Pueribacillus theae: one gene and its partner. The protein of the gene in region 2 binds, or shares a complex with, the protein of the main gene of each other region. Links are inferred from orthologs where the notes say so. Each region holds a gene or a part of one and is shown on either strand. Other genes may lie near its edges.

Region 1 (3,166 bases), on a different replicon or contig from region 2:
GTGTCATTTGGAAATGGCGTTTGGTGGCCGTTTAAATCGGTAGTTCAAAAAGTGCGGGAAAAATAACTGTCGAATTTCTTTGTCAGCTTCGTTCTTGCGGTACTCACGTAATTGAAAGGAGTTATGCACCTGCGTCTACGAGCATTGCTCCGAAGCGTGCTTCCTCGGTGCAACTCGCAGCGGGTCATAGTTGTGTTGCTCGTCGCTGCGTTCTTCAGAACTTTGCTTCCTCGAACTTCTCGGTTCTTTTTTTCCTCCTTTTTGAACTTTCATTGAAAAATATAAAAGAAGCGTTCATTCCTTCAATTGGAGTGAACGCTTTCTGTATGTTAAGCAGCCATTTTTCGGCAGGCCTCTGCACATTTGAAGCACGCTTCTGCACAACGCTGGCAATGTTCGTGGTCATGCTTTTTGCATTCCTCGCCGCACGCTTCGCAAATTGTCGCGCATAGCTCACAGATTTGCTTTGCGAAAGGGCTGTTTGACTGCATCGCCTTCACAGCAAACGCGCACATATCCGCACATTCGCGATCAAGGCGAATGCACTCCGCCATCATTTTCACATCTTCTTCACTCAAGCACGCGTCAAAGCAATGATTGCACGCTTCCGTGCATTCAAGGCAAGCTTTGATGCATTCTTCATAAGTTGCGTTCATTGAAAAAACCTCCTTTTTTTCGTTGGTTGTACCCTTCCCTTTGGAATTTTTATCGAAACATGATAGAAGATTAAAAAACAATTAAACTATTTCAATCAACTGCCGATATAAAAAGTGAGCAGGGAAATCAAGAAGATTCTACCGCTCAACAGTCACACAAGGACGTGGGCTAAAAACAACTATATGGAGGTAGAAAAGGAATGATTATCAATCACAACATTTCAGCACTTAACACACATCGTCAGTTAACTGCTAACAACAATGCGGTATCAAGTTCACTAGAAAAACTTTCTTCTGGACTAAAGATTAACCGTGCAGGAGATGACGCAGCTGGACTTGCGATCTCTGAGAAAATGCGTGGGCAAATTAGAGGTCTAGAAATGGCTTCCAAGAACGCACAAGATGGTATCAGCTTGATACAAACTGCAGAAGGAGCACTTAACGAAACTCATGCAATCCTTCAAAGAATGCGTGAACTTTCTGTACAAGCATCAAACGATACGAATACAGCATCTGATAGAGATGAAATTCAAAAGGAAATTAGTCAACTTATTGAAGAGATTGATAGAATTGCCAACACTACTGAATTTAACACCAAAAATTTATTAAATGGTGCAAGTGGTTTAAGTGTAGGAGATGGTACACAAATTGGTTTGGCAAGTGCTGGTCCTAACACTAAACAAGGTACTTATAATGTAAATGCAAACGATGCAACCTTAGCTACTCATGCTGCTACTGAAACTGCAACTGGTGCGACTGCATCCGCAACGGTTGTAGGTGCAGGAACGTTAACAATTAACGGGATAGATATTGCTGTAGCAAGTACGGATACTTATCAAGATTTAGCGGATAAAATTAACGCAAGTGTTTCTGGAGTTGTGGCTGATTTTGAAGGTGAAGATAGTACTTTCCGTATTCGTAGTGCAGATGTAGGAGGTTCAGCTAGCTTAAAAGTTGCTGAGAGTGCTGACATAATTGCGGGAGTAGATTATACTGGTGACAATGCGTTAGAAACATCAGGTACTAATGCATCAGGTCTAACAACAAGTAATTTCGGCACTGGCGCAAGCTTAACTTATGATGGAAACAAAGTTACTGTTCATGGCGGTGACGCTGATGGTCTATCATTCGAACTTAGAGATAATACTGCAGCCACCACTATTACAGTGAATGGATCATTGAATTTCCATATTGGAGCAAACGAAGGTCAATCTATGAGCGTAAGTATTAATGCAATGGATGCAACCAATTTGGGAGTAAAGGGAATTGATGTAACTACGACTACAGGTGCTGAAAAAGCAATCACTGTAATTCAAAACGCAATTGATTCAGTTTCTGCTGAACGTGCTAAACTTGGAGCAGTACAAAACCGTTTAGATCATACAATTAATAACTTAGGTGCTTCAGCAGAAAACTTAACAGCTGCAGAATCACGTATTCGTGACGTTGATCATACCGAAGCTGCTTAAAGCAGTATGAGGTATAGTCGTCCTAACTGGTAACGGTTAGTGATTATGATCGGGTGAATTGCTGGAACCCCCTTAGAGCTTGTCTTACCACAACGAAGTCGGAAACGACAATCGTGAAGGTTTGAAAAAAGATGAGATTGGGCAATCAGCAGCCAAGCGCCTGTGGCGAAAGCCTGGCGAAGGTTCAACGACTAGGATATACCATCTAAAAGCTTTTAGCTCAAGATGATGAAATCCATAGGTGAACAAGGAAGTCGCAAACCCTTGGAATCCGAAGTGCCCGACCCCTACTAGATTGCTAGAGGGTGAAGATATAGTCTAGTCACTTGTGAAAGCAAATGTTCGCACGATGGCGAAAGAGATGATGGAGTTCACGAAGAACAACATCCTAACTCAAGCGGCACAAGCAATGTTAGCTCAAGCACAACAAAGCCCTCAAGGAGTATTACAACTTCTAAGGTAATGTTGTGAACGGGCGTCTAATCTGGTAACAGGTTAGAACATAACTGGGTGAATTGCTGGAACATCCTAAAGTGTCTTGTACCACAACGAAACTGGAAACGGTAAACGTGACGGTTTGAAAAACAAGACAATGAAACAATGGACAATCAGCAGCGAAGCTCCTGTAGAGAAATCTTGGAGAACGTTCAACGACTAGAATGTACTACCTAACGCGAAAAGCTACGGTAATGAGATTCGTAGGGTGATGAAAATCATTCGAAGTGCCCAGCCCCTATCAAACATATAGGGTGAAGATATAGTCTATTCTATGATCGAAAGACATAGCGGCAAAGCAAGCCAACCAAACTCCACAAGGCGTACTACAACTTCTTCGTTAATATTACATTTGAATGGGACTCTAGCTTTGCTAGGGTCTCTTTTGAATTTATTGAAAGTGAGGAAAAGAGATGGAAGAAAGGGTAAAGGTTATTCCATTATTCTTGGAAGGCGATACGTATAAGGTGAATATCGTAGTTTCTAATATAACAGAAAATGTTATGATTAATGGGACATGTAGAAATTCATATGTAGTCAGTATTC
Region 2 (8,043 bases):
GTTTTTCCCCCTGTTTTAAATTTCCTCGCAACACTCTTAATCAATCATACAAGATTTATTTTTTAAGGCCAGTTTCAGAAAGAGATTAGAAGTAGGAATGCCTGGAATTCTCTTAAATTGTTATTTTTCTGATCATCGTTGAATGATGGTATGCTGTTAGAAACTTCCTCTTTCTTCCTTTTCCTCCTTTTTTCTCCATTTATCTTACTTTTGCCGAAACAATTCTTTTATAAATTTTAATTAAACGTTTGTTTAACTTTTCTTTTTGTAACGTTTGCAATCAAAGTGAAATAATGATCGCAATAATGCAATCTTTTGTAAGCTTGTTTTCATCTTTGAACCTCCTTTTTTATGATAGGATGCGTATATAGAAAGACCATTACACTACATTTCACACATCAGGAGGTTACATCATTATGAAGAAATTACTTGTGGCAACGTTGATCGGAGCCGGTTTGGTAGGATGGCAAGCGGGTGGGGCAGAAGCTGCATCAACCTGCAATGTACAACAAAAAGCAAATGTAAAATATGAAGTTAAACAAGTCCCGACATATAAATGGGATTACTACTATAATTGGCAGAATCATTACAAAGATTCAAAGAAAGATGTAAATAAAAATAGCAACCAGCAAAAAGCGCCGGAGAAAAACAATGATAACGTCGTTCAAGAAAAGCCAGCCCAACCAGCACCATCTCAGCCGGTCAAAGAACAGCCTAAAAATGAGAACCAACAACAAGCAAACCAAGGTTTAACTGCTGAAGAACAACAAATGTTGAATCTTGTTAATACGGAAAGACAAAAAAATGGCCTGAAGCCATTAAAAGCAAATCTTGAATTGACAAAAGTCGCTCGTGTAAAAGCGAAAGACATGATTGATAAAGGCTACTTTGATCATAACTCTCCAACATACGGATCACCGTTTGACATGATGAAACAGTTTGGTATTTCCTATCGTACGGCAGGCGAGAACTTGGCAGGGAACCAAACGGTTGAAAAAGCACATACATCCCTTATGAACTCTGATGGACACCGTGCCAATATTCTTAACAGCGGCTATACTGAAGTTGGAATTGGAATTGTCGATGGCGGCCAGTACGGCAAAATGTTCGTTCAAATGTTTATTGGATAAAATAGATTAGAAGACTTGTTCTCTTTATTGAGCAGGTCTTTTTTTTGTGTTTGATAGGAAATTAAGTTATTTACTGATGATTGTTAAAAAGTGTAGAAGCAATCCGATAAATAAGGTAGAGAATGAAGAGGGGGAGTGCGGTGTGGATGTAAAAGGAATGTCAAATCCTTCGGTTGCTGCCCATACTGTTCACCGGATAACGGACAGTGGCATAAGACGGCATGAGCAGCCTGGGCAGGAAGAAAAAAATACATTCGATGAGCAACTGATGACGGAACGAGTGAGGGAGAGGGTTGATGCCGTAAATGACTTTTTGCTCCCAATCGACATTTCGGTCAAATTTACGTTTCATGAAGAGCTGCAGGAATATTATGTTGAAGTTGTTGATAAAAATACGCAAGAAGTCATCCGGGAAATCCCTCCGAAAAAATTTTTGGATATGTATGCGGGAATGGCGAAATTTATGGGGCTTTTTGTTGATGAAAAAAGGTAAGAAAGCGGTGATACAATATGCAAGTGAATCGATTTGCTGGCCTTGCAAGCGGAATGGATACAGAATCAATTATTAAAGATCTCATGCGGGCGGAGCGGTATCCGCTTGATCGGCTTGTCCAAAAAAAGCAAGTGCTTGAATGGCAGCGTGACAGCTACCGCGATGTAAATAAATTGCTGACGGCTTTTAGCGATCTTACTTTCGATGGCGTCTTTAGGCAAGCAACTTTCTTGAAAAAAACTGTTTCGAGCAGCAACGATAGTGCTGTTAGCGCAAAAGCGATTAATCCGTCAGGGAATGTGTCAACCCAGATAGAAGTCTCGCAGCTTGCAACTTCAGAAGTATGGGTGTCAGCGGATGACCCACAATTTACTAGTGGGGAGCGGACGCTTACTTTTAACGTAACCAAGCCGGGAGAATCAGAACCAACAGAGGTTAAAATTGAAATTTCGGCAAATGATACCCTTGGAGATGTGATAAAGAGGTTTAATAGTTCGAATTTTGGCGTTACGATTTTTGAAGATCGTGTTGGGGAAAAAAGCCATCTCGTGATGACGATGAATGCCACTGGAGTTGGTGCAAAGATAGAAGTTGTTGCTGACGAGGACGGAAGCAACTCCACAAAAGATTTTATGGAGAAGCTAGGCTTTAAATTCAACAACGGTGTTCTAGAGAATGGCCCAAAAGGCAAAGAAGGCAAAAACGCTAAATTTACGATAAACGGCTATGAAACAGAACGCACCTCAAACGTATTCACAATCAACGGAATCGAATACACGCTAAAGAACACGACAGAGGGTAAGCCTGTCACTATTTCGACAGCAAACGACACCGATTTTATTTTTGACACGGTTGTAAAATTTGTCGACGAATACAATAAATTAATCGCAGATTTGAACGGTCGTCTCCAGGAGAAGGTATACCGTGACTTTAAACCGCTCACGGAAGAACAGCGCGAAGATATGTCTGAAAAGCAAATTGAAATGTGGGAAGAGAAAGCGAAGAGCGGCATGCTGAGAAATGATTCGATTATTTCCGGCGGGCTGAATCAGATGCGCCTTGATTTGTATTCGACGGTTGAACTTGCGGACGGTACGAAGCTTCACCTCGCTGACTTTGGGATCACGTCTTCCAAAGATTACTTGGAGCGGGGGAAACTGGAAGTCAATGAGGATAAGTTGCGTGAAGCCATTGCGAACGATCCGAATAAATTGTACGAACTGTTTAACGGAACACCAGGAACTACGAAAACAAGCTTTGAAAAACAAGGAATTGCAGCCCGGTTAAGAGCGTCAATAAAAAGCGTCACAACGAACATTGAGGCCCGGGCGGGAAACAATTTAAGAACGAATCATCAGTTTACGCTTGGCCGCAATTTAATCGACGTTGATAAACAAATTGATCGCATGCAAGAACGTTTGAAAAGGTTGGAAGAAAGCTATTGGAGACAGTTTACTGCGATGGAAAAAGCGGTACAGCAGGCCAATCAGCAATCCGCGTATCTCATGCAGCAATTCGGAGGCTTTTAGGAAAGAGTGAAGGAGAGGCTTTTTTATGTCAGCAAGAAATCCGTATGCTACATATCAAAATAATGCTGTGAATACTGCGGCGCCAGGTGAGTTGACACTCATGCTTTACAATGGGTGTTTAAAATTTATAAAGCAAGCGAAGAGTGCAATGGAAGAAAAGCAAATCGAAGAAAAAAACACGGCGATCCAAAAAGCGCAAAACATCATTTCAGAACTCATGGTGACATTGAATATGGATATTCCGGTCTCGAATCAGATGATGCAGCTGTATGAGTATATAAACAGAAGGCTCATAGAAGCGAATATTAAAAATGATGCCGCCATTTTAGACGAAGTGGAAGGATTTGTCGTAGAATTCCGTGATACGTGGAAGGAAGCCGTCTTGTTGAACCGTAAACTGCAGCATGATGGAAGAGAACGGGCATAATGACAACTGTGAATGAATTATATTTGGTGACGCAAGAGCTTCATTCAAGCTTGCATGGCGGCATGCCCGATAATGTGGAGGAGAAGGATGAGTACATTTCTTCGGTAGAGAAACTTCTCTCTGTCCGCCAACAATTGATCGATAGGCTTCCCGGCGATTACTCGGCGGAAGAAAAACAAATCGGAAAGCGCATTGTTGCCATTAATTTGGAAATTGATAAGCTGCTTTATGAACAATTCAAGGTGATGAAAAACAATTTCGAAACGTTTAAACGAAAACAGCAACGCAGCAAGCAATATATGAACCCATACAAAAACGCAGCGGCTGACGGGATGTACTTTGATAAAAAAAATTAGCCGTTGTTTGACAATCATTCCCTAAAGAGATTATATTTAAAATGTAAATGTTAACAAAGTGTGAACATTTACAAAAGATTGCACATGAAGGGAATGTGAAAGAAGAATGCAAGGTAAAGTAAAATGGTTTAATGCAGAAAAAGGTTTTGGCTTTATTGAACGTGAAGATGGTGAAGACGTATTTGTTCACTACTCAGCAATTCAATCAGAGGGCTTCAAAACGTTGGATGAAGGCGACTCTGTTGAATTTGAGATCGTTGAAGGCGCACGCGGACCACAAGCCGACAACGTAGTTAAGCTTTAATTCACATTCCCTGGTATTTGTTCAAACTGAACATTTTCTCATAATAAAGGGCTATAAAAGGAATTGAAGCGTACGTATAACCCTCCTGGATTTTTTTCCGGGAGGGTTTGTCTATTTTTCGACAGATTTTTTTTTATGTTTATGCAGGAATATTGTTAGGGAATAGAGAAGTATAGATACATAAATAGGAGAATTCGTCTTCCTGTTTTTTTAGTCGGAATTCAATGTTTCGCACATTGAAAATTATTGCACGGGGAGGAGTCAGCCATGAATTTTACAATTCGCGGTGAGAACATTACAGTGACCGAAGCTTTGAGAGGTTACATCGAGAAGAAAGTGAGTAAGCTCGAACGTTATTTTGATGCTCCTATTCATTCTGAAGTGCATGTGAATTTAAAAGTGTACAATGATCGACATTCCATTGAAATAACAATACCGATGAAAGATTTGCTGCTCAGGGGTGAGGAAAGCAGCCAAGACATGTACGCTGCCATTGATCTCGTTGTCGAGAAGCTAGAGCGGCAAATTCGAAAATATAAAACAAAAATTAATCGAAAATTTCGCCAAGATGGAAGTGTAAAGCAGTTTTTTACAAATGCCGCCGGGATCCAGCAGGAAAAACCGAAAGAGGAGGATACCGATTTTAGCGTGGTTCGTACGAAACGCTTTAATTTAAAGCCGATGGATGTAGATGAAGCGATCTTGCAAATGGATATGCTTGGGCATAACTTCTTCGTATTTTCGGATGCGGAGACGAGCCATACGAATGTCGTTTACCGAAGAAAAGATGGAAAATACGGACTTATTGAGCCGGAATGAAAAAGCGTTCATCATACATGAAGAAAGGCACAGCATCATTCATTTGAAGCTGTGCTTTTTTTCGTACAAAATCATTGGGGCGGGGCTGCTTCATTCGTACTTATTGTATATAAGTGAGGGTCTTGTTAAAATAAAAGAATGAACGGTACTTTACTTTAAAGAATAATTTCGCGCATGTCATATAGAGGAGAGCGTTTACGATGATAGGATTATTAAAAAAGGTATTTCCGACTGCGAATGATCGGCAAATTAGCCGGCTGCAAAAAAAGGTGGAAAAGATTGAAGCCTATGCCCCGCGGATGGAAAATCTCTCAGATGAAGAACTAAGAAATAGGACAGAAGAATATAAATCAAGAGTTGCAAAAGGCGAATCATTGGATGACTTTTTGGAAGAAGCATTTGCTGTTGTGAGGGAAGCTGCAACAAGGGTCCTTGGCATGACGCCATTCCCTGTGCAATTAATGGGCGGGATTGTGCTTCACGAAGGCAATATTGCTGAAATGAAAACGGGTGAAGGGAAAACGCTTGTTGCTACGATGCCTGTTTATTTAAATGCCCTCACAGGAAAAGGCGTTCACGTTGTGACGGTGAACGAATATTTGGCGAGAAGAGACGCCGAACAGATGGGGCAGCTTTATGAATTTCTTGGCCTCACTGTTGGATTGAATGTGAGCGGCCTTGACAGTGAAGCGAAGAAAGAAGCATATCAAGCTGATATTACGTACGGTACGAATAATGAATTTGGTTTTGATTATTTAAGGGATAATATGGTGCTGTATAAAGAAGATATGGTGCAGCGCCCGCTTCATTTTGCCATCATAGACGAGGTGGATTCCATTTTAATTGATGAAGCGAGAACACCGCTCATTATTTCCGGTTCGGCAAACAAATCAACCGATCTCTATATCCGTGCGAACCAATTTGTCAAGATGTTGACGAAAGAGACAGACTACACCCATGATGAGAAAACGAAAAATGTCCAGCTTACAGAGGAAGGAATCAATAAAGCTGAGAAGTTTTTTGGCATTGAAAATTTATATGATATTAAAAATGTGCAATTGAACCACCATATTAATCAGGCGCTTAAGGCGCATGTCGTCATGCTGAAAGATCAGGATTACGTCGTGGAAGATGGCGAAGTTGTTATCGTTGATGCGTTTACCGGGCGTTTGATGAAAGGCCGCCGGTACAGCGACGGGCTTCATCAAGCAATAGAAGCAAAAGAAGGACTGGAAATCCAAAGGGAAAGCATGACGCTCGCAACGATTACGTTCCAGAATTATTTCCGCCGTTACGAAAAACTTGCGGGCATGACGGGAACGGCGAAAACGGAAGAAGAAGAATTCCGCAATATTTATAATATGAACGTGATTGAGATTCCAACAAATAAGCCTATTGTACGTATTGACAACCCCGATCTTATTTACAAATCAATGAAAGGAAAATTTGATGCGGTTGTGCAAGAAATCGTGGAGCGCCATAAAAAAGGACAGCCTGTGCTTGTCGGGACAGTTGCGGTCGAAACGTCAGAACTCATTTCCCAATTGCTTAAAAAGAAAGGGATTCCGCATAACGTATTGAACGCAAAAAATCATGAACGTGAAGCGGAAATTATTGAGCAGGCGGGTAAAAAAGGCGCAGTGACCATCGCAACGAATATGGCGGGACGCGGGACGGATATTAAGATTGATGAAGAAGTAAAAAGTCTTGGCGGGCTGTATATTTTAGGTACGGAAAGACACGAAAGCCGCCGGATTGACAACCAATTGCGCGGCCGTTCAGGAAGGCAGGGCGACCCGGGGGAATCCCGTTTCTATATTTCGCTTGAAGATGAGCTGATGCGGCGTTTTGGCTCGGAAAATTTAATGGGCATGATGGATCGCCTCGGCATGGAGGAAGACCAGCCGATTGAAAGCCGCATGGTCACAAAGACTGTTGAATCTGCACAAAAGCGGGTGGAAGGTAACAACTTTGACGCCCGTAAACAGTTGCTACAATATGATGATGTCATGCGCCAACAGCGTGAAATCATTTATAAGCAGCGTGCCGAGGTGCTTGAATCAGACAATTTGCGTGAAGTCGTTGAGAACATGATGAAATCGGTGATTGAACGTGTTGTCAAGCTTCATACGCCTGAAGAAGAAGTTGAAGAAGATTGGGATTTAGAGAGCATTGCAGACTATATGAATGGAACCTTCTTCAGTGAAGGCATGTTATCGAAAACTGATCTAGTTGGCAAAGATCCAGAAGAGATGATCGAACTTTTGTTTGAAAAAGTAAAAAACAAATATGATGAAAAAGAAAAGCAATTGGAACCTGAACGCATGCGGGAATTCGAAAAGGTCATCGTTCTTCGATCGGTTGACAGCAAATGGATGGATCATATCGATGCCATGGATCAGCTTAGGCAGGGAATCCACTTAAGGGCGTATGGACAAAATGATCCGTTGAGAGAGTATCAATTTGAAGGCTTTGAAATGTTTGAAGAGATGATTGCCGCAATTGAAGAAGATGTTTCGAGATACATTATGAAAGCGGAAATCCAGCAAAATTTGCAGCGTGAAAAAGTTGCGGAAGGCACAGCCGTAAACCCGAAAGAAGAAAGCAAGCCGAAGAAAAAACAGCCCGTTCGAAAAGGAAAAACGGTTGGCAGAAATGATCCGTGCCCATGCGGCAGCGGTAAAAAGTATAAAAATTGCCATGGGAAGTAAAAAAGTCGTGTAAAATCATAACAATATAGGGTGGTCTATCTATGGAATTAGCAGAAATTCGAAACGAATTAACGGAAATTGAGCAGAAATTAAAAGACTTTAGGGGGTCTCTTTGACTTAGAAACAAAGACGAAGAAAATTCAAGCGCTTGAAAAAAAGATGCAAGAGCCGAATTTTTGGGATGATCAAAATGCGGCACAATCCATTATCAATGAATCAAATGGATTGAAGGACATGGTCGAGCAGTTCAATGAACTTCAAGACCAGTACGAGA

What was found. The genes of interacting proteins can lie anywhere in the genome.
Region 1: the proteins of fliS (region 2) and DCC39_RS12615 are in contact, whole or in part, in a crystal structure (PDB 5MAW), measured with the Bacillus subtilis proteins. The link is inferred for Pueribacillus theae from one-to-one orthologs.

The regions. Positions count from the first base shown.
Region 1 is NZ_QCZG01000027.1:14,711-17,876, reverse strand. Bases 1-2,990 are described here. They hold DCC39_RS12615 (flagellin N-terminal helical domain-containing protein), read left to right. Parts: upstream 1-856; coding sequence 857-2,125; downstream 2,126-2,990. Other genes in these bases: DCC39_RS12620 (four-helix bundle copper-binding protein), read right to left, coding at 330-656; DCC39_RS12625 (MMPL family transporter), read left to right, coding at 1-66. Also shown: DCC39_RS12605 (hypothetical protein), read left to right, coding at 3,034-3,166. UniProt on the Bacillus subtilis protein: Flagellin is the subunit which polymerizes to form the filaments of bacterial flagella. Assembly into flagella requires FliW. Acts as a homeostatic autoinhibitory regulator to control its own cytoplasmic levels.
Region 2 is NZ_QCZG01000007.1:72,157-80,199, reverse strand. The notes cover bases 2,052-4,878. They hold fliS (flagellar export chaperone FliS), read left to right. Parts: upstream 2,052-3,177; coding sequence 3,178-3,579; downstream 3,580-4,878. Other genes in these bases: hpf (ribosome hibernation-promoting factor, HPF/YfiA family), read left to right, coding at 4,507-4,878; DCC39_RS05190 (cold shock domain-containing protein), read left to right, coding at 4,042-4,239; DCC39_RS05195 (hypothetical protein), read left to right, coding at 3,579-3,935; DCC39_RS05205 (flagellar hook-associated protein 2), read left to right, coding at 2,052-3,152. Also shown: DCC39_RS05215 (CAP domain-containing protein), read left to right, coding at 417-1,130; flagellar protein FlaG, read left to right, coding at 1,273-1,623; more of DCC39_RS05205, read left to right, coding at 1,641-2,051; more of hpf, read left to right, coding at 4,879-5,058; preprotein translocase subunit SecA, read left to right, coding at 5,259-7,769. UniProt on the Bacillus subtilis protein: Essential for filament assembly. May act as a facilitator of flagellin (hag) secretion. Antagonizes translational repressor CsrA indirectly.